One region of the Modestobacter lacusdianchii genome, then DNA from elsewhere that is predicted to be linked to it. Evidence: riboswitches for the same ligand, from Rfam matches in the RefSeq annotation. Region 1 holds a riboswitch; each other region holds the start of a gene.
The links. A riboswitch is a leader RNA that binds a small molecule or an ion and turns the genes downstream of it on or off. The one in region 1 is predicted to bind thiamine pyrophosphate.
Positions count from the first base shown of each region.

Region 2: linked by a shared signal. The riboswitch ahead of thiM (hydroxyethylthiazole kinase) and the one ahead of ACJTNH_RS05095 (purine-cytosine permease family protein) in region 1 are both predicted to bind thiamine pyrophosphate.
Region 3: linked by a shared signal. The riboswitch ahead of ACJTNH_RS18670 (alcohol dehydrogenase catalytic domain-containing protein) and the one ahead of ACJTNH_RS05095 (purine-cytosine permease family protein) in region 1 are both predicted to bind thiamine pyrophosphate.

Region 1 is NZ_JBJJTJ010000005.1:76,760-86,079, reverse strand. Features, by position in the region: gene ACJTNH_RS05130 (DMT family transporter) at 1-282, opposite strand, end outside; gene ACJTNH_RS05125 (thiamine phosphate synthase) at 302-868, opposite strand; gene ACJTNH_RS05120 (thiazole synthase) at 865-1,653, opposite strand; gene thiS (sulfur carrier protein ThiS) at 1,789-1,995, opposite strand; gene ACJTNH_RS05110 (FAD-dependent oxidoreductase) at 1,992-2,438, opposite strand; gene ACJTNH_RS05105 (FAD-dependent oxidoreductase) at 2,435-3,103, opposite strand; gene thiE (thiamine phosphate synthase) at 3,100-3,714, opposite strand; gene ACJTNH_RS05095 (purine-cytosine permease family protein) at 3,711-5,051, opposite strand; TPP riboswitch at 5,042-5,152, opposite strand; gene ACJTNH_RS05090 (thiaminase II/PqqC family protein) at 5,197-5,787, shown strand; gene ACJTNH_RS05085 (TenA family protein) at 5,784-6,392, shown strand; gene ACJTNH_RS05080 (energy-coupling factor transporter transmembrane component T family protein) at 6,528-7,295, opposite strand; gene ACJTNH_RS05075 (ABC transporter ATP-binding protein) at 7,292-8,779, opposite strand; gene ACJTNH_RS05070 (ECF transporter S component) at 8,779-9,320, opposite strand, start outside.
Region 2 is NZ_JBJJTJ010000028.1:13,891-23,210, forward strand. Features, by position in the region: gene ACJTNH_RS17095 (GmrSD restriction endonuclease domain-containing protein) at 1-667, shown strand, start outside; gene ACJTNH_RS17100 (cupin domain-containing protein) at 677-1,135, opposite strand; gene ACJTNH_RS17105 (class I SAM-dependent methyltransferase) at 1,145-1,735, opposite strand; gene ACJTNH_RS17110 (DNA polymerase IV) at 1,786-3,174, shown strand; gene ACJTNH_RS17115 (hypothetical protein) at 3,237-3,869, shown strand; gene thiD (bifunctional hydroxymethylpyrimidine kinase/phosphomethylpyrimidine kinase) at 3,882-4,700, opposite strand; gene thiE (thiamine phosphate synthase) at 4,697-5,350, opposite strand; gene thiM (hydroxyethylthiazole kinase) at 5,347-6,141, opposite strand; TPP riboswitch at 6,134-6,227, opposite strand; gene ACJTNH_RS17135 (NfeD family protein) at 6,332-6,895, shown strand; gene ACJTNH_RS17140 (flotillin family protein) at 6,892-8,430, shown strand; gene ACJTNH_RS17145 (DUF222 domain-containing protein) at 8,511-9,320, shown strand, end outside.
Region 3 is NZ_JBJJTJ010000036.1:15,207-24,526, forward strand. Features, by position in the region: gene ACJTNH_RS18655 (acetyl-CoA C-acetyltransferase) at 1-1,042, opposite strand, end outside; gene ACJTNH_RS18660 (SDR family NAD(P)-dependent oxidoreductase) at 1,147-1,932, opposite strand; gene ACJTNH_RS18665 (hypothetical protein) at 2,045-2,248, shown strand; TPP riboswitch at 2,253-2,361, shown strand; gene ACJTNH_RS18670 (alcohol dehydrogenase catalytic domain-containing protein) at 2,352-3,368, shown strand; gene ACJTNH_RS18675 (MFS transporter) at 3,403-4,647, shown strand; gene ACJTNH_RS18680 (response regulator) at 4,757-5,656, shown strand; gene ACJTNH_RS18685 (NAD(P)/FAD-dependent oxidoreductase) at 5,605-6,414, shown strand; gene ACJTNH_RS18690 (ATP-binding protein) at 6,416-7,828, shown strand; partial or broken gene ACJTNH_RS18695 (hypothetical protein) at 7,841-8,023, shown strand; gene larA (nickel-dependent lactate racemase) at 8,044-9,210, opposite strand.

The sequences.
Region 1 (9,320 bases):
GACCACCAGGGCCAGTCCGCCCACCTGCCAGCCGGTGAGCGACTGACCGAGGAAGACCGCACCGATCGCGGCCACCGCAGCGGTGCCGGTGGCGGACCAGATGGCGTAGGCCACCCCGACCGGGACCGTCCTGACCACCTGGGCGAGCAGCACGAAGGAGAGCGCGTAGCCGGCCAGCACGGCCAGGCTGGGCAGCAGCACGGTGAACCCGGCGGTGCGGGGGAGCAGCGAGGTCGCGACGACCTCGGTGACGATCGCGCAGGCGAGCAGGAGGTAGGCCACGGCCCCGATCGTGCCCGGCTCAGCCCACAGCGGTGAGCAGGTCGCGCACCGAGGCCGGGTCGCGCATCACCGCGCCCATCACCGCGACCCCGGAGGCACCGGCGGCCAGGCAGCCGGCGACCTCCTCGGGGCCGATCCCGCCGAGGGCGTACACCGGTGGGCCCAGCGGCGCGAGCGCGGCCAGCCCGGCCGGGCCCAGCGCTGGGCCGTACCCGGGCTTGGAGGGCGTCGGGAACACCGGGGACAGGAAGGCCCAGTCGCAGCCCTCGGCGCGCGCCCGGGTCAGCTCTGCCGCGGAGTGGCAGGACCGGCCGACCAGCCGGGGACGCGGCGCGGGGAACGGGTCGTGCGCGGCCAGGTGGACGGCGTCGGCGGCGCCGCTCCCGGCGCGCACCAGCACCCCGCCGACCGGGTCGAGCAGGGCCCGCAGCCGGTCGGCCAGGGCGTCGCGCTCGGGCCCGGGCAGGTCCTTCTCCCGCAGCACCACCGCCCGGGCGCCGGCGACGACCGCGGCGGCCACGGTGTCGACCAGGCTGCCCCGGCACCGGGTGCGGTCGGTGAGCACCAGCAGCCGCGGCAGGGTCATCCCAGCTCCGGGCGCCCCTGCATCGCGGTGGAGGCCTGGGCGTGCCAGCGGCGCGGGATCCGCCCGGCGCCATGGGCCAGCCGCCCGCCCTCCACCGCCTGCCGCATGGCCAGCGCCATCCGCTCGGGGTCGCGGGCGCGGGTCACCGCCGAGGCCAGCAGCACCGCGTCACAGCCCAGCTCCATCGCCAGCGCGGCGTCGGAGGCGGTGCCGATGCCGGCGTCGAGCACCACCGGCACGTCGACCGCCTCGCGCAGCAGCGCGATCGAGTGCGGGTTGCGGATGCCCAGCCCGCTGCCGATCGGCGAGCCCAGCGGCATCACCGCGGCGCACCCGATGTCGGCCAGCCGCCGGCCGAGCACCGGGTCGTCGGTGGTGTACGGCAGCACGGTGAACCCCTCGGCGACCAGCTGCTCGGCGGCGTCCACCAGCTCGACGGCGTCCGGCAGCAGTGTCACCTCGTCGCCGATGACCTCCAGCTTCACCCAGTCGGTGCCGAAGGCCTCCCGGCCCAGCCGGGCGGCGAGCACCGCCTCCCGGGCGGTCCGGCACCCGGCGGTGTTGGGCAGCAGCCGGACGCCGCAGCGCTCCAGCACCTCGAGCATCGACCCGCCGGGCACCGCCTCCACCCGGCGCAGGGCGACGGTGACCAGCTGGCTGCCCGAGGCCCGGACCACCCGCTCCAGCACCTCGAGGCTGGGCAGGCCGCCGGTGCCGAGCACCAGGCGCGAGGTGAAGGGCTGCCCGGCGATGGTGAACGGGTCGGTCGCCTCCTCTTGATGCAGGCCGTCCTGCAGGGGCCCGCTCTCCTGCAGGCCCCCGTGCAGGGGCCCGCCGCGAGCCCGTGAGGCTTCGTCCCGAGCTTGTGAGGGATGAGGCGGACGAGGTCCTTCGAGGGGGGCAAGGGGGTCCTTCGACATTCAGCCTCCTGCGGTCGGGGCGAGCACCTCGAGGCGGTCGCCGGGGGAGAGCTCGGTGGTGGCCCAGCTGCTGCGCGGGACGACGTCGCCGTTGCGGGCGACCGCGACCCGGTCGTGCCCGCCGCTGCGCTCGGCGACCAGCCCGGCGACGGTGGTGCCGGCCGGGAAGTCGGCGGGGGTTCCGTTGACGGTGATCGGGACGGTCATCGGTGGGTGAACCTCTCGGCGGTGAACGGGGCGGCGAGCTCGGGCAGCGCGCCGTCGGCCAGCAGTCCGGCGACGACGTCACCGGTGACCGGGGTGAGCAGCACGCCGTTGCGGTGGTGGCCGGTGGCCAGCACCAGCCCGGGCAGGCCGCCGGGCCCGAGCAGCGGGGCGTTGTCCGGGGTGCCGGGGCGCCAGCGGGCCAGGGTCTCGACCAGCTCCAGCTCGCTGACCCCGGGCACGACCTCCATCGCGTCGTGCAGCAGGTCGTGCACGCCGCCGGCGGTGACGGTGGCGTCGAAGCCGCGGTCCTCGGTGGTCGCGCCGACCACCAGCCGGCCCTCGCCGTAGGGCACCAGGTAGACGTGCCTGCCGCGGACCAGCGCGCGCACCGTGCCACCGAGCAGCCCAGCCGCGCCGGCCAGCCGCAGGACCTGCCCCTTCACCGGGCGGACCGGCAGCGGCGGCACGCCCGGCAGCCCACCGCTGCGCGCCCCAGGGCCAGGACGACGGCGTCCGCGGCCACGACCGAGCCGTCGGCGAGCCGCAGACCCGCGGCCCGGCCGCCCTCGACCAGCAGCTCGGCGACCCGCTGGGGCACCACCCGCACGCCGGCGGCCTGCGCGGCGGCCAGCAGCGCGCGGTGCAGTGCCCGGCCGTCGACCGAGTGGTCACCGTCCACGGCCAGCCCGCCGCGCAGCCGCGGGGTGAGCGCTGGTTCCCGGCGGCGGGTGGCCGAGGGGGTCAGCCGCTCGGCGGTGAGCCCGAGTTCGCACTGGTAGGCGTGCAGCGCGCCCAGGGCGGCGACGTCGTCGGCGTCGAAGCCGACCACCAGGGTGCCGGCGGTGCGCAGCCCGACCGGCGTCCCGCTCGCGGCCTCCAGCTCGGCGGCGAAGGCCGGCCAGCGCTGCACCGACGCCAGGCACAGCCGCAGCAGCGCCTCCTCGCCGTAGGCGGCCTCGGTGACCGGCGCGAGCATCCCGGCGGCGGCCTCGGAGGCGCCGGTGCCCGGGGCGTCGTCGACCACGGTGACCGACATCCCCCGCTGCGCCGCCCGCCACGCGACCGCCAGCCCGATCAGGCCACCCCCGGCCACCGCCACGTCGGTCATCGCAGCGCCCGCAGCAGCTCACCGGTCGCCGCACCGGGGTCTGCGGCGGTGGAGACCGCACCGACCACCGCGACGCCGGCGGCCCCGGCGGCCAGCAGCTCGCCGACCCGCGCGGCGGTGACCCCGCCGATGGCGACCACCGGCACCGGCACCGCCGCCGCCACCGCGGCCACCCCGGCCGGCCCGATCGGGTCGGGCAGCCCGGTCTTGGTGGTGGTGGCGAACGCCGGGCCGACGCCGAGGTAGTCCGCGCCCTCGGCGACCAGCAACCGGGCCCGCTCCGGGTCGCGGGCGGTGCCGCCGAGCAGGTGCCCGGGGCCGGCGACCCGCCGGGCGGCGGCCAGCGGCAGGTCGTGCTCACCGAGGTGCGTGCCGTCGGCGCCCACCGCCAGGGCGACGTCCACCCGGTCGTTGACCAGGCAGGTGACGCCCGCCGGCCGGCAGATCTCGACCACCGCGCGGGCGAAGTCGTGCAGCACCCGGTCGGTGCAGCCCTTGGCCCGCACCTGCACCACCGGCGCACCGGCGGCCACCGCCGCGGCCACGGCGGCCAGCGCGCGCGGCCCGCCGGCGGCGTCCGTGAGCACGTGCAGCCCGCCGAGGGGCCTCACGCCGCCGTCCGCCGGACCCGCAGCCGGGCGGGCAGCACCAGCAGCATGGTCAGCACCGCCGCGACGGCGAGGCTCACCAGCGAGGCCGACCAGCCGTTGGCCGGGTCGATGCCCAGGTCGAGCTGGCGCTGGGTCCACCAGGCGGTCCAGCCGGCGCCCGGGCCGCCGAAGTACGTCGGCAGGGTCAGCTGGTAGGCGACGAACCCGGCGAGCCACGGGAGCAGCAGCGACAGCCGGGCGGGCGCGGTGTCGGAGGTGTCCCAGGCCCGGGTGCGCAGCGCGTAGGCGACCAGGAGGACCCCGATCAGCGGCACGAAGACCGCGCCGATCAGGAAGAGGAACGGCTCGTAGGCGGCGATGTCGAAGCTGAGCGCCAGCAGCGTGGCGACGGTGCCGACGACGACCGCGGCGACCCGCCGGTCGATCCGGGCGACGACGTTCTGCGCCGAGACGGCGGTCGAGTAGAGGTTGGCGAAGGCCTCGTCCAGCTCGACGACCACCAGCACCAGCACGGCCAGCGCGCCCAGCGGCACGGCCAGCAGCGCGTCGACGACGTCCAGGCCGGCGCTGCCGTAGGCGGCCAGCGCCAGCACGCCGAGGGTGAACATCGCCACCGTGGCCAGGCCGTAGCCCAGCGCCGCGCCGGTTGCGGCGGACCGGCCGCTGCGCACGTGCCGGGTGTAGTCGGCGGCCAGCGGGAACCAGGAGATCGGCAGGGCGATGACGATGTCGGTCGCCGTCCAGAACGAGGTGGCGTTGCCGGTGGTGAGCTCCGGCAGCGGCTCGCGGAGCACCTCCACGTACAGGTAGACGATCGCGGCCAGCGCCGCCCACACCGCGTACCGGGACAGCACCCGGACGACGCCGAGCGGGCGCAGCGCCATCGCGGTGGCCAGCACACCGGCCAGCAGCACGAACGGCCAGCGCGGCGCGTCGAGCACCCGCGAGGCGGCCTCGGCGATGATCACGATCTCGAAGGTCGCCCAGCCGATGCACTGCACCAGGTTCAGCGCGGTGGGCAGCCAGGAGGCGTGCCGGCCGAGCAGGCCGCGCAGCAGCACCATCGCCGGCACGCCCTCCCGGGCCCCGATGCCGGCGGCGCCGCCGAGCAGCAGCGCGCCGATCACCGCACCGACGACGACGGCGCCGAGGGTCACCGCCAGCGGCCGGTCGGGCAGGACGACGAAGACGGCGGCCACCGGCAGCAGCAGGCTGATGCCCAGGTTGCCCCACAGGCCCAGGGCGTCCCGGAAGCCCAGGGTGCGGGCGGGTGGCTCGCCCAGGGTGAGCGGTGCCTCCGCGGTGGCGGACGGGCGGATGACGTCGGACGTGCTCATCGACAGCTCCCTACGCCGGCATTACCCGGTCAGGTTCCAGCGGTCGGCGGCAGGTCAGCCGCCCTCTCAGCCCGGTTCTCCGAGCTCCCGCACGTGGCATCGGCCACGACGTGCGCCACCCTAGCCACCTCGTAGAGTCCGCGCCGTGCCGGTCGCCGAACTGCTCCGACGTCATCCCGATGCCTGGCGCGGGGCCACCGCGCACCCCTTCCTGCAGGCGGTGCGCGACGGGTCGCTGCCGCCGGCCGCGTTCGACACCTGGCTGGTGCAGGACGCCCGCTTCGTCGCCGACCTGCTGCGCTTCCAGGCCCGGCTGCTGGCCCGGGCACCGCGCCCGGCCCAGGCCGTGCTGGCCGGCGGCGCCGGAGCGCTGGTCGAGGAGCTGGCCTGGTTCGAGCAGCAGGCCGCCGCCCGCGGGCTCGACCTCACCGCCCCGGCGCTGCCGGCCACCGCCGCCTACGCCGAGCTGCTGGACCGGCTGGACGGCGCCGGCGTGCCCACCGCGCTGACCGCGCTGTGGACGATCGAGCGCACCTACCTCGACGCCTGGTCGGCCGCCGCCCCCGGCGCCCCGGCCTACCGGGAGTTCGTCGAGCACTGGACCGTGCCGGCCTTCGCCGGCTACGTCACCGGCCTGGAGGAGGCGGCCGACGCGGCCGGTGGCGCGGACGACGCGCTCTTCCTCGAGGTCGTCGCCGCCGAGACGGCGTTCTGGCAGATGGCGGTGGACGCGTGAGCCTCGCCGCCGACCTCTGGGCGGAGAACGCCGACCTGGCCGCCGCGGCCCTGGCGCACCCGTTCGTGCAGGGCATCGCCGACGGCACGCTGCCGACCGAGCGGTTCGCCGGCTACGTCGCCCAGGACGCGTTCTTCCTGGAGTCCTTCGCCCGCGGCTACGCGCTCGGGGTGGCGCACAGCCCGGACCGGGCCGCGCTGGACACCTTCGCCGACCTGCTCGCCGGGGTGCGCGAGGAGCTGCGGCTGCACGGCTCCTACGCGGCCCGCTGGGGCATCGACCTGACCGCCGTCGCGCCGCTGCCGGCGACCTCGGCCTACACCGACTTCCTGCTGGCCACCGCCTCGCTGGGCGGGGTGGGCCTGACCTGCGCGGCGATGACACCGTGCATGCGGCTCTACGCCCACCTCGGGCAGTCGCTGGCCGGCACGGCGGCCACCCCCTACACCGAGTGGATCACCACGTACGCCGACCCGGGCTTCGAGGACCTCGCGGTCACCCTGGAGCGGCTGCTGGACGCCACCGCCCCCGACACCCGCCCGGTGCGGCACGCCTACCGCCGCGCGATGCAGCTGGAGGTGGCGTTCTTCGACGCCGCCCTCTGACCTCCGGCTCGCCGCCGTGGCGGCCATGTCGGCCGACATGGCCACCCGTCGGACCCGTTCGACGGCCATGTCGGCCGACATGGCCGGGCGGGGGACGCGCGGACCAGCGCCGCCGGTCGGCGTCGACCCGGCCCGTCAGGACAGGGCGGGGGACCAGGCGCCGGTGAGCACGCTGGCGGTGACCGCGACCGCGCAGACGGCCACGGCGGCGACCACCACCCAGGCGTCCAGCGGGCGCAGCCGCGAGCCGCGGGCGTTGGTGCGGGCGATGCCGGAGTCGAAGCCGCGGGCGTCCATCGCGGTGGCCAGCCGGCTGCCCCGCCGGATCGCCCCGACCAGCAGGCCGAACGCGGTGCTGGCCAGCAGCCGCACGTGCGCTCCCGGGTTGCGGCCGCCGTCGACCCCGCGGGCCCGGCGGGCCAGCCGGATGGTCTCCCACTCCGCGGCCAGCAGCGGCACCAGCCGCAGCGCGGCCAGCGCCCCGTAGGCGAACCGGGTGGACACCCGCCAGTGCAGGGTCAGCGCGTCGGCCAGCCGCACCGGGTCGGTGGAGGCGACCAGCAGGATGCCGGGCAGCGCGAGCGCCACCACCCGCAGCGCCCAGGTCGCCCCGCTCAGCCAGGCCTCCGCGCCGTCCAGGGAGCCGAAGGCGACGTTCACCCAGGCCACCCCGGCCGCGCTGAGCAGCAACGGCCAGGTGCGGCGCAGCACGTCGCCCGGCCGGGTCAGCCCGGCGGCGGGCAGCAGCGCCAGCTCCACGGCCAGCAGCACGGCCGGCGTCACCAGGTCACCGCTGACCAGCAGGACGGCGGTGACGACCACGATCGCGGTCAGCTGGGCCACCGGGTTCACCGCCGACAGCGGCACCGGGCGGGCCGGCCCCAGGGCGAGCGGGACGCTCATGCGGGCACCGGGGCGCCGAGGGTCAGCACGTCGTCGGCGAGCGCGGTGACCACGGCGGCGTCGTGGGTGACCAGGCACAGCGCCCGGTCGCCGTCCTGCTGCTCGGCCAGCAGTGCCACCAGCTCGGCCCAGGTCTCCCGGTCCTGCCCGAAGGTCGGCTCGTCGAGCACCAGCACCCGGGGCGCGGTGGCCAGCGCGGTCGCCACCGACAGCCGGCGCTGCTGCCCGCCGGAGAGGGTGAACGGGTTGGCGTCGGCGAGCGCGGCCAGCCCCAGCCGCTCCAGCAGCTCCTCGGCGGTGGCGCGCGCCTGCGCGGCCCCCGCCCCGGAGCGCAGCGGCCCCAGCGACAGCTCGTCGCGCACCCGCCCGGTGAGGAACTGGTGCTCGGGCTGCTGGAACACCGTGCCGATCCGGTTCGCCAGCTCCGCCGCCGGCCAGCGGTGCGGGGGCAGGACCGGACGGCGCAGCCCGGCGGTCAGCGCGGGGGAGGCGACGACCCGGCCGGTGCTGGGCGCCCGCAGCCCGGCCAGCAGCAGCGCCAGCGTCGACTTGCCGGTGCCGTTCGGTCCGGTCACCGCCAGCGTGCGGCCGGCCGGCAGGACGACGTCGGTCGCCGCCAGCGCGGGTCGCGTGCTGCCCCGGTGCGTGAAGCCCGCCGCCTCGGTGGCCAGCAGCAGCTCGCCGGGGGAGTGCACCTGCCGCGCCGGCAGCTGCAGCGGCGCCGGTCGCCAACCGGGCGGGTGCTCCACCGCGCCACAGCCGGGCAGCAGCTCCACCACCCGGTCGACCAGCGGCAGCCACGCCTCGACGTCGTGGTCGACCACCACCAGCGTCGCCGACCGGTCGGCCACCGCCCGGGTCACGGCCGCCCGCACCAGCGCCGCGCCGTCCGGGTCGAGCTGCGCGGTCGGCTCGTCGAGCAGCAGCAGACCCGGCCGGGGCGCCAGCGCGCCGGCCAGCACCAGCCGCTGCTTCTGCCCGCCGGACAGCGCCGCGGTGGCCTGTTCGCGGCCGAGGCCGAAGCCGACGGCGTCCAGGGCGGTGTCGACCGCGGGCCAGATCAGCGGCGGCGGCGTCCCGGTGTTCTCCAGGCCGAAGGCCACGTCGTCCCCGGCGCGGGTCATCACCAGCTGGGAGTCCGGGTCCTGGAACACCACCCCGACCGGCCGGCGCCGCCGGTCGGGCACGGCGCCGTCCACGGTCAGCTCACCGGCGACGTCGCCGGACTCCGGGTCCAGCAGCCCGCCGAGTGCGCGCAGCAGCGTCGACTTGCCCGCCCCGGACGCGCCGGTCAGCAGCACCCGCTGCCCGGGCTCCACCCGCAGGTCGACGTCCCGCACCGCCCAGGCGCGCCGGCTGGCGTGCCGGAAGCCGAACCCGTCGATCCGGACGGCGGCCGGCCCGACCCCGCCGTGCTCGTTCGGCCCCGTCCCAGGGACCCGCGGCGCGCGGAGCGCGTCGTGGGGAGGGACGGGGTCCTTCATCAGACCCGGGTCCGGCCGGAGGCGAACGACGACAGCGCGCCGCTGGCGGCCAGCGCCCGGGTGAGCGCCATGCCGCCGAGCCCGGCGATGACCACGGTGCTCACCACGATGAGCGCGGTGTAGGTGGTCATCCAGCCCGGCGTCCAGTCCGGGTAGTAGTTGTAGAGGTCCAGCCCCGCTGCGGTGGCCCCGGCGAGCGCGGCGGCCAGCAGCGCCTGCGGCCAGCTGTACCGGCGCCAGCCGAAGGCGGCGAAGCCCAGCTCACCGGCCAGGCCCTGCAGCAGGCCGTAGACGATCACCAGCGAGCCCCAGGCCGATCCCAGCAGCGCGGAGACGATGCCGGCGATCAGCTCGGCGAACAGCGCGGCACCGGGCTTGCGCACGACCAGCGGGGCGAGGACGGCGGGCAGCAGCCAGACGCCGTACATGAAGGCCTGACCCGGCGGGAAGGCGCCGAAGGCCGGGCCGGTGGCGGCCCACAGCAGGCCCCAGGCCCAGAAGACGACGCCGAACGCGACGCCCAGCACGGCGGTGACGACGA
Region 2 (9,320 bases), on a different contig from region 1:
CGGTTACGACCGTGACGAGTTCGGGGCCACCTGGGCCGACGTGGACCGCAACGGCTGCGACACCCGCAACGACGTCCTGGCCCGTGACCTGGTCGACGAGGTGTTCCGGCCGGGCACCCAGGACTGCGTGGTCGAGACCGGCGCGCTGGCCGACCCGTACACCGGCACCACGATCGCCTTCGAGAAGGGCGACGGGAGCAGCGTCGACATCGACCACGTCGTCGCGCTGAGCAACGGCTGGCAGACCGGCGCCTTCGCCTGGGACGAGGCCCGCCGCACCGCCTTCGCCAACGACCCGCTCAACCTGCTCGCCGTCGACTACGCGGCCAACCGGCAGAAGGGCGACGGCGACGCCGCCACCTGGCTGCCGGGCAACCGTGGGTTCCGCTGCACGTACGTGGCACGCCAGGTCGCGGTGAAGGCCAGCTACGGCCTGTGGGTCACCCAGGCCGAGCACGACGCGATCGCCCGCGTGCTGGAGAGCTGCCCCGGTGAGCCGGTGCCCGTCGCCGGCGGTTCCGCGGAACCGTCGGCCGTCGTCCCCACGACCGAGCCGTTCCCGAACTGCGACGCGGCCCGCGCCGCCGGCGCGGCGCCGCTGCACCGCGGCGACCCGGGCTGGTCCGACCGGATGGACGGCGACGGGGACGGCACCGCCTGCGAGTAGCGCGGCCGGTCAGTCGCGCAGGTTCAGCTGGTCGTGTTCCAGCGCGAAGGCGTCGATCTCCGCCGGAGACGGTGTCCGGCCGCCGGCGTGCAGCTCGACCAGGCCGGTGAAGTAGTCCTCCCGCGGGATGCCCGGGGTGAACAGGATGAGGAACCGCGCGCCGACGTCCGGGCCCACCGACCGGAACCCGTGCACGCCCGAGCGGGGCACGTACACCAGGTCCCCGGCGTGCGCCGTCGTCCACTCGCCGTTGGCCAGCACCGCGAGTGACCCCTCCAGTACGTGGAAGGACTCGCTGAACGTGCGGTGCAGGTGCGGCCCGGGGCCGCTGCCGCCCGGGGCCATGGTCACCTCGAAGAGGCCGAAGTCGCCGCGGGTCTGGCTGCCGGTGGCGACGAAGCGGGTGCGGCCGGCGGACGCCTGGTCCTCCTGGCGGGAGAACGTGGCCGGGTCGGGCAGGTGGGTCATGCCCCGTGCCTACACCCGGGAGAGCACGGCCACCAGGAAGTCGGCCTCCGGGCCGAAGGGCCGCAGGTCCCAGGTCGAGAGCAGGACGTCGGCCGACCAGCCGGTGGCCCGGGCGTCGTCCAGGAACTCCTCGAACGGGTAGCCGCGGCCGGCGCCGAAGCCGATCGCGGCCCGGCCGCCGTCCGCGAGGTGGGCTCGCAGCCGGCGGAGCACCTCGCGGCGGGTGCTGGGCGCCAGGAAGGCCATCACGTTGCCGGCGCAGACGATCGCGTCGAACCGGTCGGGCAGGTCCAGCTCGGCCAGGTCGCCGACGATCCAGCGCGGCCCCGGGTGGTCGGCCTCGGCGGCGGCGATCAGCACCGGGTCGGCGTCCACGCCGACCACGGTGTGCCCGGCCTCCGCCAGCACCGCACCGACCCGGCCCGGGCCACAGCCGGCGTCGAGCACCCGCGACCCGCGGGGCAGCATCGCGTCGACCAGCCGTGCCTCACCGGCCAGGTCGGCGCCCTGCGCGGCCAGCGCACGGAACCGCTCGACGTAGCGGGGCGAGTGGTCGGGGTCGGACTGGGTGATCTGCGTCCATGCGCTCGGCTCGACCATGGGGGCATCATCGACGGTCGGGTCCGCGGCGGGCAGGGAGGGGGAGGCGCGTGCGGCGTGAGCCGAGCATCCTGCACCTGGACCTCGACGCCTTCTTCGCCGCCGTCGAGCAGCGGGACAAGCCCTCGCTGCGCGGCCGGCCGGTCGTCGTCGGCGGCACCGGTGGCCGGGGCGTGGTCGCCACCGCCTCCTACGAGGCGCGGGCGTTCGGTGCCCGCAGCGCCATGCCCACCGCCGAGGCGCGCCGGCTCTGCCCGCCGGGCACCGCGTTCCTGGGCGGCCGGTTCGCCGCCTACCGGCGGACGTCGGAGGTGGTCATGACCCTGTTGCGGGAGCTCTCCCCGCTGGTCGAGCCGGTCTCCATCGACGAGGCCTACGTCGACCTGGCCGCCGGCGACCACGACCTGTCCGTCGCCGGGGTGACCGCGCTGGCCACCGACCTCAAGGACCGCATCGCGCTGGCCACCGGCGGCGTCACCGGCTCGGTGGGCATCGGCACCTCGAAGTCACTGGCCAAGATCGGCTCGGAGCTGCGCAAGCCGGACGGGCTGACCGTCGTCCCGCCCGGGCAGGAGCTGGAGGTGCTGCAACCGCTGCCGGTGCGCAGCCTCGGTGGGGTCGGCCCGGCCACCGCCGAGCGGCTGGCGCAGATCTCGGTGAAGACGATCGGCGACCTGCACCGGCTGTCGCTGGTGGACCTGACCAGCCTGGTCGGCCAGGCGCACGGCGCCGGGCTCTACCGGCTGGCCCGGGCGGACGACGACCGTCCGGTGGTGACCGACCGGGAGGCCAAGTCGGTGAGCGCGGAGGAGACCTTCGCCCGCGACCTGACCGACCCGGCCCGGCTGGCCGCCGAGGTCGACGCGCTCGCCCAGCGGGTGGGCAGCCGGCTGCAGCGCTCGGGCACCTCGGGGCGGACGGTGACGCTGAAGGTCCGCCGCTACGACTTCAGCACCCTGACCCGCTCGCAGACCCTGCCGCACGCCGTCGACGACCCGCGGCAGATCGCCGAGGTCGCCCACCGGCTGCTCGCCGCGGTCGACCGCAGCGGTGGCCTGCGGCTGCTCGGCGTCGGTGTCTCCGGGCTCTCGCCGTACGCCCAGGGCGACCTGTTCGCCGAGGTGCTGAGTCCCGTCGAGGGCACCGCCGTCGAGGACGCCGCGGTGGAGGACGCCGCCGGGGGCGGGGCCCCGACCGGGGAGCCGGCGGTCGAGCCGGTGCCGGGCGACCCGGCGCCGGGGCCGGCGGTGGTGGCCTGGTACCCCGGGCAGGACGTCGTCCACCCCGACCTCGGCGCGGGCTGGGTGTGGGGCAGTGGCCTGAACCGGGTGACCGTGCGGTTCGAGGGCCCGCGGACGGCGCCGGGCCCGGTGCGCACCCTGGCCGCCGACGACCCGGCGCTGCAGCCGGCCGACCCGCCGGACTGGACCACCCCCTGATCGGGTGGGGCAGCCCCTTCGGGGCATGCGCCGGGGCCGGTGATCACGACAGACTTCCCGGCGTGCCCCTGGACCGCGAGAACACCCCGGACGACGACGCCCCCGTCGACCCGGCCACCGGGCATGCGCTGACCGAGCGGGCGTTCCGGGCGGCAGCCGGTCGCGGCGACCAGCAGGCGGCGCTGGAGCTCGCCGTGCTGCTGCGCGAGGCGGGCCGGCAGCTGGAGGCCTGGCACTGGGCCCAGCTCGCCGCCGACGCCGGCTCCCGGCCCGCGGCCACCACCCTCGCCTGCTGGCGCTGGGAGGAGAGCCGCGACCCGGCGCTGGAGCCGCAGCTGCGGGCCGGCGCCGAGCACTCCGAGGTCGCCCGCGCCGCGCTCGCCGACCTGCTGCGCAGCACCCGCCGGGTCGAGGAGGCGCGCACCGTGCTCGAGCGCGGCGCCGCCCGTGGTGAGGTGGCCGCCTGGCTGCCGCTGGGCAACCTGTACCGCGACGAGCTGGACGACGTCGTCGCCGCCGAGGCCGCCTACCGGGCCGGCATCGAGGGCGGCGACCTGCACTCCCACCACAACCTCGGCGTGCTGCTGCTCGGCGCCGGCGACGTCGAGACCGCGATCGAGCACTTCTCCATCGCCGCCGCCGGAGGCGACGAGCTGGCCGCGCTGGTGCTGCGCGAGGTCCTCGAGGAGGGCTGAGCCCTCAGGCCGTCACCAGCGGCCGGCGAAGTGGTGCACCGGGCCGTGCCCGGAGCCGACCCCCAGCTCGCCGCCGGCCCGCAGCGCCGCCTGCAGGTAGTCGCGGGCACCCTCGACCAGCGGCGCCCAGCCCGGCTCGTCGCCGGCCAGCCGCGCGCGGGCGGCGAGTGCGGCCAGCGCGGAGGACAACGTGCAGCCGGTGCCGTGCGTCGCCGTCGTCGCCACCCGGGGGCGGCGGGTCTCCAGCACCCCGGTCGCGGTGACCAGCACGTCGACGGAGTCGTCGCCGCCCAGGTGCCCGCCCTTGAGCAGCACGGCGGCCGGCCCCAGCGCCAGCAGCGCGGTCGCCTGCGGGGCGAGCTCGTCGACCGTGGTCGCCGGCGCGACGTCGAGCAGCGCCGCGGCCTCGGGCACGTTCGGGGTGAGCAGGTCGGTCACCGGCAGCAGGTCGGTGCGGACGGCGTCCACCGCGTCCTGCGAGATCAGCCGGTCGCCGCTGGTGGCCACCATCACCGGGTCGCACACCACCGGCCCGGCCGGACGGCCGGCCAGCAGCGCGGCGACCTCGCGCACCACCTCGGCGGTGCCCAGCATCCCCAGCTTGGTGGCGTGCACGGTCACGTCGGCCAGCAGCGTGCGCACCTGCTCGGCCACGAACCCGGCCGGGACGCCGTGCACCCCGGTGACGCCGCGGGTGTTCTGCGCGGTCAGCGCGGTGAGCACCGCGGTGCCGTAGGCGCCCAGCGCGCTGAAGGTCTTCAGGTCGGCCTGGATGCCGGCGCCGCCGCTGGGGTCGCTGCCGGCGATGGTCAGCGCCACGGCCGCGGTCACGCCGGCACCCCGCTCAGCGCGGTGCGCAGCGCCCGGGCCGCAGCCGTCGGGTCGGCCGAGGTGCAGATGTCGGAGACGACGCAGATGCCGTCGACCCCGGTCGCGGCGACCGCGGCGGCGGTGTCCGCGGAGATGCCGCCGATCGCGACCGAGGTCAGCCCGCCGGCCCGCGCCCGGGCGGCCAGCTCCCGGGCGCCGTCGAGCCCCAGCGCCGCACCGGCGTCGGGCTTGGTGGGGGTCGACCAGACCGGGCTGAGCCCGACCAGGTCGACCGTGCCGGCGGGGAGGGCCAGCACGTCGTCCAGCTCGGCCGCGCTGCCCACCGAGACGCCGACCAGCGCGTCGGGCCCGAGCAGCGTGCGCGCCTCGGCGGGCGGCAGGTCGTCGGCGCCCACGTGCACCCCGTCGGCACCGGTGAGCACCGCGATGTCGACGGCGTCGTTCACGATCAGCGCGACCGCCGGCGGCAGCACCACCTGCACCGCGCGGACCAGCGCGAGCAGCTCCCGGTGGCTGGCGGTCTTGTCCCGCACCTGGACGGCGGTGACCCCGCCGGCGACCGCGGCGGTCACCACCTCGGGCACCGACCGCGGGGCGCAGAGCACCGTGTCGGTGACCAGGTAGAGCGTCGGGTCGAAGCCGGCCCTCATGAGCCGCGTACGTCGGCGGCGGCGAGGGCGTCGCCGTCCACGGCGTCCAGCGCATCGAGCCAGAGCGGGGCGAAGGTGCCCGGCCCGGCGGCCCGCGCGGCGGCGGCCTCGGCGGCCAGCGCCACGTGCGCGTGGGCGGCCACCGTGGCGGTCATCAGGTCGCCGGCGGTGGCGACGTAGGCCGCGACCACGCCGCCCAGCGCGCAGCCGGCGCCGGTGGTGCGGGTCAGCAGCGGTGACCCACCGCCCACCCGGACCACCCGCTCGCCGTCGGTGACCACGTCGACCGGCCCGCTGACCGCGACGATGCCCAGCGTCCGGCGGGCCAGCTCCTGGGCCGCCTCCAGCGCCGCCTCCGGGGAGTCGGTGCTCTCCACGCCGCGACCGCCCTTCCCGGCGCCGGCCAGGGCCAGCACCTCCGAGGCGTTGCCCCGGACGACGGTGGGCCGCAGCTCGACCAGGTCGGCGGCGAGCTCGGTGCGGAAGGTGAGCCCACCGACCGCCACCGGGTCGAGCACCCAGGGGCGGCCGGCCTCACCGGCGGCGCGGGCGGCCAGCCGCATCGCCTCGGCCGTGCGCTGGTGCACCGTGCCCACGTTGACCAGGACGGCGGAGGCGACGGCGGCGAACTCGCCGGCCTCGGCGGGCTCGTCGACCATCGCCGGGGCCGCGCCGATGGCCAGCAGGGCGTTGGCGGTGATCGTCTGCACGACCGTGTTGGTGAGGCAGTGCACCAGGGGTGCGGAGTCGCGCAGCGCCGTGGCGGCGGCGCGCAGAGCGGTGGCGTCCACGCCGTGACATCCCTTCGCCAGTGCGAACTGGAGCAGGTTCGACGGGTGTGTTCTCAGTCCCGGGCGGGACACCCCGTGTCAGGCCCGGACGCTAGCACCGCGCCCGGCCGGCCGCGGCCGGTGCGCTCGCTCGGCTTGATCACGAGCCGCTGACCTGCGACTCTGTGCGCCGGACCCAGGAGGAGGGCACGTGGACCCCATCGCCGTGGCCTTCCTCGTCGTCGGCGGGCTGGGCCTGCTCGTGCTCGTCGTCGCACTGCTGGCCGGCGAGCTCGGGGAGATCGGCCCGATCGACGCCGACGGCCCCTTCTCCCTCCCCGCGATCGCCGCGTTCCTCGGCGGGATCGGCTTCGGTGGTGCCGCGGCCACCGCGCTGCTGCCCGCCCTGCCCGGCGCCGCCACCGTGCTGCTGGCCCTGCTCGCCGGGCTGGTGGTGGCGCTCCCGCTGGCCGCCGGCGCCGTCCGGCTGTCGGCGCTGCTGCGCGACATGCCCACCGAGCCGACGCTCACCGCCGACCGGCTGCTCGGTGCCCAGGGGGTCGTCGTCTCCCGGGTGCCCGCCGGCGGGCTCGGCGAGGTGCGGCTCGGTGTGGCCGGCCAGCAGCTCAAGTACCACGCGCGCAGCGACGTGCCGCTGCCCGCGGGCACCCCGGTCTACGTCGTCGACACCCTCACGGAGACCTCCGTGCAGGTCGCCTCCACCGCACCGGAGCCGACCGACCTCTTCCCAGACCCCGGAGGAACCCAGCCGTGACCCTGCTCATCGCCATCGGCGGCATCGCCGTCCTCGTGCTGCTGCTCGTGCTCCTGGTGCTCTCCCGGATCAAGGTCGCCGGGCCGAACCAGGCCTTCCTGGTGACCGGCCGGCAGGGCCGCTCGGTCACCGGCACCGACGGCGCGGTCAGCCGCGACATGTCCGGGCAGAAGGTGGTGATGGGGGCCAGCGTCTTCGTGCTCCCGGTGGTGCAGAAGCTGCACTCGATCGACCTGTCCAGCCGGCGCATCCCGGTCGGCATCCGCGGCGCGGTGAGCCTGCAGGGCGTCAAGTGCGACCTCGAGGGCGTCGCCATCGTCAAGGTCGGCGGCAACGAGGGCGCGATCCGCGCCGCGGCGCAGCGGTTCCTCGCCCAGCAGGAGGGCATCGACACCTTCACCTCCGAGGTGCTGGCCGGTGCGCTGCGGTCGATCGTCGGCCGGCTGACCATCGAGGAGATCATCCGCGACCGGGCCGCGTTCGCCTCCGCCGTCGCCGAGGAGGCGGAGTCCTCGCTCACCGGTCAGGGGCTGGTGCTGGACACCTTCCAGCTGCAGGACATCCAGGCCGAGGGCAGCTACCTGGCCGACCTGGGCCGCCCGGAGGCCGCCCGGGTGCTCAAGGAGGCGTCGATCGCCGAGGCGCGCGCCCGGCAGGCCGCCCAGCAGGAGCAGCTGCTCGCCGACGAGGCGATCGCGGTGGCCCAGCGGCAGCTGCAGCTCAAGCAGGCCGAGATCGACGCGGAGATCGACGCCGCCAAGGCCCGCGCCGCCGCCGCCGGGCCGCTCGCCCAGGCCGCGCAGGACCAGGAGGTGCTGACCGCGCAGGAGAAGGTCGCCGAGCGGACGGCGGCGCTGACCCAGGCGCAGCTGGACACCAAGGTGCGCCGTCCGGCCGACGCCGAGCGGTACCGGGTGGAGCAGGAGGCCGAGGGCCGGAAGAACTCCGCGATCCTCACCGCAGAGGCGCAGCGGCAGGCGACCATCGCCGCCGCCCAGGCCGCTGCCGAGCAGGCCCGGCTGTCCGGTGAGGGCGAGCGGGCCCGCCGCTCGGCGCTGGCCGAGGCCGAGGCGATCGAGGGCGCCAAGCGGGGTGAGGCGGAGAAGCAGCGCCGGCAGGCGATCGCCGACGCGGTCGAGCGGGAGGGCGCAGCGGAGGCCGCCGCGATCCTGGCCCGCGGCAAGGCCGAGGCCGAGTCGATGGACGCCCGGTCCGAGGCGTTCGCCAACTACGGCGAGGCGGCGATCCTCGACCTGCTGGTCAAGGTGCTCCCCGAGGTGGTGGCGGCGGCCTCGGCCCCGCTGTCGGCGGTGGAGAAGATGACCGTCATCTCCGCCGACGGCGCCGGTTCGCTCGGCCGCTCGGTGGCGGCGAACGTGGCCCAGGGCCTGCAGCTGTCCGGTGACCTCACCGGCCTGGACGTCGCCGCGCTGCTCAAGCGGCTGGGCAACGGAGCCGCGGGGAGCGTGGGCGAGGCGGCGCCGGTCACGCGTGTCCCGCTCGACGGCAACGGCACCGCACCGGCGCGCGACTGACGAACCGCAGGCGTTCCCGCGGGAACGCCTGCTGGTCGCTGAGCTGCGGTTCTGTCATACCCCGAGAGCAGCATCGCGGCATGGGTGCACTCGTGGCGGTGGGCGGCGCGTCGGTGGGCGACTCGGCGCTGGGTGGCGAGCCGGGCGAGCGGTCGGTGGCGGAGCTGGCCCGGGAGATCAGGTCCGGCGCGGTGCGCCTGGCAGCGGCGACGGCTGCCTGGCTGCGGCTGGTGGCGGAGTTCGACGCCCGTGAGGGCTGGGGCGAGGTCGGCGTCCGGAGCTGCGCGCACTGGCTGGCCTGGCAGTGCGGGATGGGTCCGGGCGCCGCGCGGGAGCACGTCCGGGTCGCCCGAGCGCTGGGCTCGCTGCCGGTGACGGCGGAGGCGTTCGCCGCCGGCCGGCTGTCGTACTCGAAGGTGCGGGCGATCAGCCGGGTGGCCGACCCCGCCACCGAGGTCGAGCTGGTCGAGCTGGCGCGGCACGCCACGGCCTCCCAGGTGGAGCGAGTGGTGCGGGCCTGGCGCCGGTCGGACGCCGTCGACGAGGGCCGAGTCTCGGAGAAGCGGTCCTTCCAGTGGCACTGGGACGCCGACGGGATGCTGGTGTTGCAGGTCCGGATGGACGGAGAGTCGGGTGCGGCCCTGCTGGCGGCGGTCGAGTCGCTGGTGGAACGGGACACCCGCCGGGAGCGCGCGGCAGCGACCGGGGCGATGGCCACCGGAGAGACGGCGGCCAGGGAGACGGCGGCCACCGAGTGCCCTGCCGACCCCGGGGCGTTCCCTCGGGAACGGGCCAGTGCCCGCCGCTGCCGGGCGCTGGCCCAGCTGGCCGAGGTCGCCGCCGACACCGGCCGGCGAGCGGGCGACCCACCTCGCCGGGAGGTGGTCGTA
Region 3 (9,320 bases), on a different contig from region 1:
GGTCGCGGTCGGCGCCGTCCAGGCCCCACTCCTGCAGGCAGGCCAGCACCTGGCTGGCGAAGGCCTCGTTGAGCTCGATGAGGTCCATGTCCGACAGCTTCAGGCCGGTCCTCTCCAGCACGGCGGCGGTGGCCGGCACCGGCCCCATGCCCATCGTCTCCGGCGGCACGCCGGCCACCGCCCAGCCGGCCAGGCGGACGAACGGCTCCCAGCCGCGGCGGTCGGCCTCGGCCCGGGTCGTGACGATGCACAGCGCGGCGCCGTCGTTCTGACCGGAGGCGTTCCCCGCGGTCACGGTGGCCTCGGGGTCGACCCGGCCCATCACCGGGCGGAGCTTCGCCAGGTCCTCCATCGTCGTGTCCGGGCGGGGGTGCTCGTCCTCGGTGACCAGGCGGGCCGCCGTCTTCCGGGTCGCCGGCACCTCGACCCCGACGATCTCGTCGGCGAACCGCCCCTCCCGGATCGCCGCCCCGGCGGCCTGCTGGGAGCGGAGTGCCCAGGCGTCCTGCTCGAGCCGGTCGATGCCGTGCTCGCGGCGCACGTTCTCCGCCGTCTCGAGCATGCCGCCGGGCACCGGGTGGTGGATGCCGCCGGCGGTCTCGCGGGCGCGGGCCAGCCGGTCGTGCAGCATCACGCCGTCGCCCTTGGCGCCGGTGCGCAGCCCCAGCGCGTAGTGCTCGACGTTGCTCATCGACTCCACGCCACCGGCGACCACGACCGTGCCCGAACCCGCCGCGACCTGCATCGCGGCGTAGATGACGGCCTGCAGGCCGGAGCCGCAGCGCCGGTCGATCTGCAGCCCGGGCACCCGCACGCCCAGCCCGGCGTCCAGCGCGGCGATCCGCCCGATCGCCGGGTTCTCCCCGCTCGGGCTGCAGTTGCCGAGGATGACGTCGTCGACCTCGCCCTCACCGAGGCCGGCGCGCTCGGCCAGGCTGCGCAGCGCGGAGGCGGCCAGCTCGTTGGCGGAGAGCCCGGCGAAGACCCCGCCGAAGCGGCCGACGGGGGTGCGGACCGGGGAGCAGATGACGACGTCGTCCATGCGCCCACTCTGCCAGCCCTCCCCCGGCCCGGCACGGCGTTCGGCAGGAACGCCGACGCCCCTCGCCCGGCGGACCGGGGAGGGGCGTCGTCGCAGGCGGGAGGTCAGTCGCGGGGCTTGGCCATCGCCTCGTGCGCGGAGCTCTTGAACGCGTCGGGCAGCACCTTGTTCGCCGCGCCCTGCACCTTGGTCATCAGCGAACCGGCGGTGAGCTTCTCCTCCCCGCTCATCATCGCCTCGAAGCCCTGGGCGGCGACCTGTGCCGGGTCGTCCTTGGGGCCCTTGCCCATGGCGGTGTCGTCGAGGTCGGCCCGGTTGAAGAAGTCGGTGTCGGTCGGGCCGGGCATCAGCGAGGTGACGGTGACCGCGGAGTCCTTGAGCTCCTGCTGCACCGCCTCGGTCAGCGACTGCACGAAGGACTTGGACGCGTTGTAGACGGGCTGGTAGGCGCCGGGCATCGTCGAGGCGATCGAGGAGGTCACCAGCACCCGGCCCTCGTTGCGGCCGGTCATCTCCACGAGGCAGAGCTTGAGCAACGCGGCGGTGGAGACCACGTTGAGCTGCATGATCTCCAGGTCGTCGGCCCAGTCGGTGTCGACGAAGGCGCCGCCGCGGCCCACGCCGGCGTTGAGCGCCGCGGCGTTCAGCGGCCGGCCGAGCCCCTGCACCCGGGTCCACAGCTGCTCGATGCCCTGGGGCGTGCGGAGGTCGGCCTGGACGGCGATCACCTCGGTGCCCTCGGCCCGCAGCCGCGCCGCGGCGGTGTCGATGGTCGGGTCCTCGGCGTCGATCACCAGGTCGAAGCCGTGCTGGGCGAACTGCTTGGCGAGCTCGAACCCGATCCCGCTGGAGGCGCCGGTGACGAGTGCGAGGGGCTTGGTGTCGGTCATGACCCGGCCGTACCCAGCCGTCCCGGTGTCGTCACGCGGATCGGCGGACTTCCGGGCCGGTCCCGACACCGGCCTCCCGGTCACCCGGACGTCGGGGGCCAGACTCGAGCACGTGACGGACGACGCGCTGATCTGCTCGGCCAAGGGCTGCCGGGCGCCGGCCACCTCCCGGTTGGTGTGGAACAACCCGAAGCTGCACACCCCGGACCGGGAGAAGGTCTGGACCGCCTGCGACGAGCACCGCGAGCAGCTCTCCCACCACCTGGCGATCCGGTCGTTCCTGCGCCGCGTCGAGCCCGTGGAGCAGGCCCGGTAGCTTCATCGGCGCACACGGGAGCCCGGGCGCGGGCTGAGAAGGCGGACGACCACCGCCGACCGTCCAACCTGATCCGGTTCATGCCGGCGGAGGGAGCTGCTCGATGCTCGCCGCACGTCTCCATGCCCCAGGCCGGCCGCTGGCCCTGGACGACGTCCCCGTCCCCAGCCCCGCGCCCGACGAGGTGCGGGTGCGGGTGCACGCCGCCGGTGTCTGCGGCACCGAACTGCACTTCACCGACGGGCTCTACGCGCCGTCCCGCACCCCGATGACGCTGGGCCACGAGGCCGCCGGCGTGGTCGAGGCCGTGGGCTCGGCGGTCACCGGCTGGGCCGAGGGCGATCGGGTCGCCGTCTACTACTACCTGTTCTGCGGCTCCTGCCGCTGGTGCCTGCGCGGCCGGCAGAACCTCTGCCTCACCCCGCGGGGCGTGCTGGCCTTCGCCGCGGACGGCGCCTTCGCCGAGCAGCTGGTCGTCCCGGCCCACTGCCTGGTCCGGCTGCCGGACGAGGTCTCCTTCGACGCTGCGGCCCCGCTCTGCTGTGCCGGCACCACCGCGGTGCACGCGCTGGCCGAGGCGGCGGTGGAGCCCGGCGAGGTCGTCCTGGTGCTGGGCAGCGGCGGTGTCGGGCTGGCCGCCGTGCAGGAGGCCCGGCGGCGTGGTGCCACCGTGATCGCGGTCAGCCGGGACGCCGCCCGGCGGGATGCTGCCCGTCGCTGCGGGGCCACTGCCGCGGTGCCACCGGGCGAGGCCGCCGACGCGGTCGCCCGGCTGTCGGGCGGGCAGGGCGCTGACGTGGTGGTCGAACTGGCCGGGGTGACCGCCACCCTCGAGCTGGCCACCGGCGTGCTGGGCCGGCGCGGCCGGCTGGTGCTGGTCGGCTACAGCGCCGACCAGCTCACCGTCAGCCCGCTGGCGCTGGTGGTCGCCGAGCAGCGGGTGCTGGCCAGCGTGGGCAACACGCTGGCCGAGCTGGAGCAGGCGGTGGGCCTGGCGGCAGCCGGTCAGCTGACCCCGCCGGTGGCCGCCACCCTGCCGCTGACCCAGGTCAACGAGGCCCTGGACCGGCTGCGGGCCGGCGAGGTGACCGGCCGGCTGGTGCTGCACCCCCAGGCCTGAGCCCGGCCGGGCGCCCGTGTGAGGATCGGCGCTCGTGCGACGACGCGGCAAGGACGCCCCCCTCCCCCGCGAGGTCGGCGTCCTCGCCATCGTCGCCTTCGTGGTCGCGCTCGGCTTCGGCGTCGTCGCCCCGGCCATCCCGCTGTTCGTCCGCGACTACGGCGTGGGCACCACCGCCGTCGGCTTCGCGGTCAGCGCCTTCGCCTTCTTCCGGTTCGTCTCGGCCTTCGGCGGTGGGTCGCTGGTGGAGCGGATCGGCGAGCGGGCGGTGCTCGCCGCCGGGCTGGCGATCGTCGCGGTGACCACCGGACTGGCCGGGCTGGCCGGCAACTTCCCGCTCTTCGTCACGCTGCGCGCCGCCGGTGGCATCGGCAGCGCTATGTTCACCGTCGCCGCGCTGTCGCTGCTGCTGCGCACCGCTCCCGCCCACCAGCGGGGCCGGGCAGCCGCCACCTACCAGGGCGGCTTCATCCTCGGTGGCATCGCCGGGCCCGCCGCCGGTGGCTTCCTGGCCGAGATCTCCCCGCGGGTGCCGTTCTTCGTCTACGCCGGGTTCCTGCTGGTGGCCGGCGCGGTCGCGCTGGTGCTGCTCCGGCCGGCCGCGCTCCCGCCCACCCCGGCCGCCACCGCACCGGGCGTCGACCAGGGCGGCGGGCCGGAGCCCTCCACCGCCGCCGTCCCGCCGCCCGGCACCGAGGCCGGCGGGCTGCGCCAGGCGCTGCGCTCCCGGGCCTACCTGGCGGCCCTGGTCGCCAACCTCGGCGTCGGGTGGGTGCTGTTCGGCGTGCGCAACTCGCTCGTGCCGCTGTACGTCACCGAGGAGCTGGGCAAGACCGTGGCCTGGGCCGGCGCCGGGCTGCTGGCCGGGTCGGTGGCCCAGGCGCTGGGCCTGCTGCGGGCCGGCCGGCTGTCGGACACCTGGGGACGGCGCCCGTCGCTGGTGCTCGGCACAGGTCTGGCCACCGCGTCGATCGCGGTGCTCGTGCTGCCGCCGTCCACCGCGGCGTTCCTGATCGCGATGGCCACCTTCGGGCTGGGCGCCTCGCTGCTGGCCAGCGTGCCCGCCGCGCTGGTCGGCGACGTGAGCCCGCGCCGTGGCGGCCGGATGGTCGCGGTGTTCCAGATGGTCGCCGACCTGGGTGCGGTCGTCGGGCCGCTGGTCGCCGGCTGGCTCACCGACGCCTTCTCCTTCCAGGTGGCGTTCGCGGTCAGCGCCGCCGTCCTCGGGCTCGGGTTGCTCGCCGCGCTGGCCATGCCGCGACAGGTCCGCCCGGTCTGACCGGTCGGCGGGACTTCCGCTGTTCACACATCCGGAGTTGGATGAGCGGGCCACCGGGGGCCCGCTCACCCGGGCGGACCACCCCGCGGCGGCGCTGACCGGAGGTGCTGTGCCTGCCCGACCCGTCCTGCTCACCGTCGACGACGACCGCGCCGTCAGCCGCGCCGTCGCCCGCGACCTCCGCCGCCGCTACGGCGAGGCGTTCCGGATCGTCCGGGCGGAGAGCGGCCCCGACGCGCTGGCGGTGCTGCGCGAGCTGACCGCGCGCGGCGAGACCACCGCCCTGCTGCTGGCCGACCACCGGATGCCCGGCATGACCGGGGTGGAGTTCCTGGAGCAGGCGATGGACCTGGCACCCACCGCCAAGCGGGTGCTGCTCACCGCCTACGCCGACACCGACGCCGCCATCCGGGCGATCAACGACGTCGACCTCGACCACTATCTGCTCAAGCCCTGGGACCCGCCGGAGGAGAAGCTCTACCCGGTCCTGGACGACCTGCTCGACCAGTGGAAGCGCACCGCCCGGCAGCCCTTCGACGGGCTCACCCTGCTCGGCCACCAGTGGTCGGCGGAGACCCAGGAGCTCAAGGAGTTCCTGGCCCGCAACCAGGTGCCCTACCGGCACCTGCAGGGCGAGGAGGCCGCCGCGATCCGCACCGCCGCCGAGCTCGGCGACGACGCGCTGCCGGCCTGCGTCTTCCCCGACGGCACGGTGCTCAGCCGGCCGAGCCTGCGCGACGTGGCCGAGAAGTGCGGGCTGTCGACGACGGCCGGCAGCCCGTTCTACGACGTCGTGGTCATCGGCGCCGGCCCCGCCGGGCTGGGCTCTGCGGTGTACGCCGGCAGCGAGGGGCTGCGCACCCTGCTGGTCGAGCGGACCGCCACCGGCGGTCAGGCCGGCACCAGCAGCCGGATCGAGAACTACCTCGGCTTCCCGCGCGGCGTCTCCGGTGCCGACTGGCCCGGCGGGCCCGCGACCAGGCGGTCAAGTTCGGCGTGGAGATCCTGACCACCGCCGAGGTCACCGAGATCGCGCCGGCCGGCGACGGCCGGGTGGTCCGGTTCGCCGACGGCTCGGAGGTCACCACTCACGCCGTCGTCCTGGCCACCGGCGTCCAGTGGACCCGGCTGCCGGCCCGCGGCGCCGAGGAGTTCGCCGGCCGCGGCGTCTTCTACGGCGCCGACCCGCACGAGGCGCTCAGCTGCACCGACCAGACCGTCTACATCGTCGGCGCGGCCAACTCCGCCGGCCAGGCCGCGCTGCACTTCGCCAAGTACGCCGGCAAGGTCGTGCTGCTGTGCCGCGGCACCGACATCCGCCGGGGCATGAGCGAGTACCTGGTCGCCCGGATCGAGGGGCACCCGGTGATCGAGGTGCGCACCTGCACGACCGTCGAGGCCGTCGAGGGCGATGACCACCTCGAGCGGCTGGTGCTGGCCGACGCGGCCAGCGGCAGCTCGGAGACCGTCGAGGCCAGCCGGCTGTTCGTGTTCATCGGCGCCCGGCCGATCACCGACTGGCTGGGCGAGGCCTACGCCCGCGACGACCACGGCTTCCTGCGCACCGGCCCGGCGCTGCTGGACGCCGAGGGCCGCCCGCCCGCGGGCTGGCCGCTGCCCCGGGCGCCCTACCACCTGGAGTGCTCGGTGCCCGGGGTGTTCGTGGCCGGCGACGTCCGGTCGGAGTCGGTCAAGCGCGTGGCCTCCGCCGTCGGTGAGGGCGCGATGGCCGTGAGCCTGGTGCACCGCTACCTGGAGGCGATCTGAGATGGCCGTCGACCTCGACGAGCTGCGCAGCCTGTTCCTGTTCGAGTCGCTCGACGACGAGGCGCTGCACTGGCTCTCCGGCCGCAGCGACGTGCGCGTGTACGACGCCGACACGGTCGTCTTCGCCGAGGGCGAGCCGGCCGAGGCGCTGTACATGCTGCTGGAGGGCGAGCTGCTGCTGACCAAGCACGGCGGCGGCGAGGACGTCGTCATCAACCGGACGGCGCACCGCGGGGCGTACTCCGGCGCCGTCCGGGCCTTCGCCAGCGGACCGCCGGAGGTGTACCAGACGACGCTGCGCAGCACGCTGCCCAGCCGGTTCCTCCGGCTGCCGGCCGGGGACTTCGCCACGCTGGTGGTCCAGCAGTGCCCGATGGCGGTGCACCTGCTCGACGGCATCTACGAGGGCGTGCGGGCCACCGAGTCGGCGATCCGCCAGCGCGAGCACCTCGCCCAGCTCGGCGTCCTGTCGGCGAACCTGGCCCACGAGCTGAACAACCCCGCGGCCGCGGCCGTGCGGGCGACCGAGCAGCTGCGCAGCCGCGTCGCCGGGATGCGGACCAAGCTGCGGCTGCTGGCCGGCAAGGGGCTCTCCCCGGAGCTGGTCGCCCGGCTGATCGAGACCCAGGAGGTCGCGGTCGAGCGGGCGCTGAAGCCCCGGCCGGACCTCACCGCCCTGGAGGAGAGCGACCTGGAGGACTCCATCGCCGACCGGCTGGAGGAGCTCGGCGTCGGCCACGCCTACGACCTGGCCCCGGTGTTCGCCGCGGCCGGCATGGACGCCCACTGGGTGGACGACGTGGTGGAGCGGGTCGACTCCGGGCTGGAGTGGGACGCGGCCTTCGGCTGGCTCCGCTACACGCTGGAGACCGAGGCGCTGATGAGCGAGATCGAGGAGGCCAGCACCCGGATCTCCTCGCTGGTCGGCGCGGTGAAGCAGTACTCGCACCTGGACCAGGCCCAGCACTCCGACGTCGAGCTCAAGCCCGGCCTGGAGAGCACCCTGGTGATGCTGGCCCGCAAGCTCACCGGCATCGAGGTGCGCCGCGAGTACGCCGCGGACCTGCCGAAGGTGCCCGGCTACCCGGCCGAGCTGAACCAGGTCTGGACGAACCTGATCGACAACGCGGCCGACGCGCTCGCCGGGCACGGGGTGCTGACGCTGCGCACCCGGGCCGACGACGCCGCGGTGTACGTCGAGGTCACCGACGACGGGCCGGGTGTGCCCGAGTCGGTGCGCGAGCACCTGTTCGAGCCGTTCGTCACCACCAAGCCGGCCGGCGAGGGCAGCGGCCTGGGCCTGGAGAACGCCAAGCGGATCGTCGAACGCCGGCACGGCGGCTCGCTGACCTACACCACCGGCCCGGAGGGGACGACGTTCTGCGTGCGGCTGCCCCGGGCCATCGCCTCCTGACCGGGGACGTCGATGAGCTGGCGGGTCGAGGGCGGCGCCGTCTGCCCGCACGCCGCGGGGCTGCCCGCCGCGCCCGGGCCGGCGGCGGCCTGCGCCGACTGCCTGCGGGTCGGTGGGCAGTGGGTGCACCTGCGCCGCTGCCTCAGCTGCGACCACGTGGCCTGCTGCGACTCCTCGCCGCACCGGCACGCCACCGCGCACGCCGCCGCGACCGGTCACCCGGTGTTCGCCTCCGCCGAACCGCGCGAGCACTGGGTGAGGTGGTCGGTGTGCATCACCACCCGGTGCGCGGCCTGGATCCGGGCCTGGATCTGCACCTGCCACTGGTCGGGGACGGTCTGCTCGCGGGCGCCGATCAGCTCCAGCAGGGCCTGCGGTGACGCGGCCGAGGTGAGCACCTCGCGGTAGGAGCCGTGGTCGGGGAAGCCGTCCTCGCAGGCGGCCGCGCAGACGATCAGCCCGCCGGGCCTGGTCACCTGCGCCGCCGCGGACATGCCCTTCACCGACTGGTAGAGGTTCTGGTCCAGCGGGAAGCCCGACCCGGTGGTGACGACCACGTCGAAGGGTGCGTCCACCGGGGCCATCGCCACCTCGCGGGCCCGCTCGATCGCGACCGCGTGCATGTCCAGGGTGTCGCCGCCGAACGCGGCGATGACCTCCTGCCGGGTGTTGAGCACGACGTCGAAGGAGTACGTCACGTCGGTGCCGGCGGTGATCGCCCGGACGTCGTCGTGCACCGGGTTGCCCTGGGTGACGCCCCACGTCGCCCGAGGGTCGCCGATCCGCTTCGCGTCGTGCAGCACCAGCACGGTGTCCAGGGCGGCCAGCCCGGGGGCGACCATCTTCGGGCCACCGGAGAAGCCGGCGAAGAAGTGCGGCTCGACGAAACCGGTGGTGATCCGGACGTCGGCGTCCACCCACTGCTCGTTCAGCCACACCGGCACCCCGTCGCCGAAGGTGCCCATCCAGCGGTGCGTGTCGCCCGCCCGGGAGTCGTGGTTGACGATCCGCACGCTGTCGACGACCTCGTCGCCGAACATGGCCCGCAGCTCGGCGTCCGTGTTGGCCCGGTGGGTGCCGGTGGCGACCAGGACGACGACGTCCTCCAGCCGCACGATGCCGTCGAGCTCCTCGAGCACCGCCGGGATCATCAGGTGCCGGGGCTGGGCGCGGGTGCCGTCGCACGCCGAGATCGCCACCGTCTGCCCGGGCCGCACCCGCTCCCGCAGCGGCGCACCGCCCACCGGCTCGCGCAGTGCTCGGCGGAGCTCGGCGGGGACGTCGGGGGCGGCCGCGTGCTCGACCGGGGTGATCACCGCTGCGTCGTCCGGCAGCTCGACGGTCAGTCCTGCGCGCCCGTAGGCGAGCCTCACCTGTTGCACGTCGGCCTCCTCGCCGTCGACTTGCCCCATGAGACCACTGCCACCCGACAACGGCCTGGCCGAGCGGCCGCGGCTCCACCGTCAGGCCGGTGGAGCCGCGGCCGCCTCCG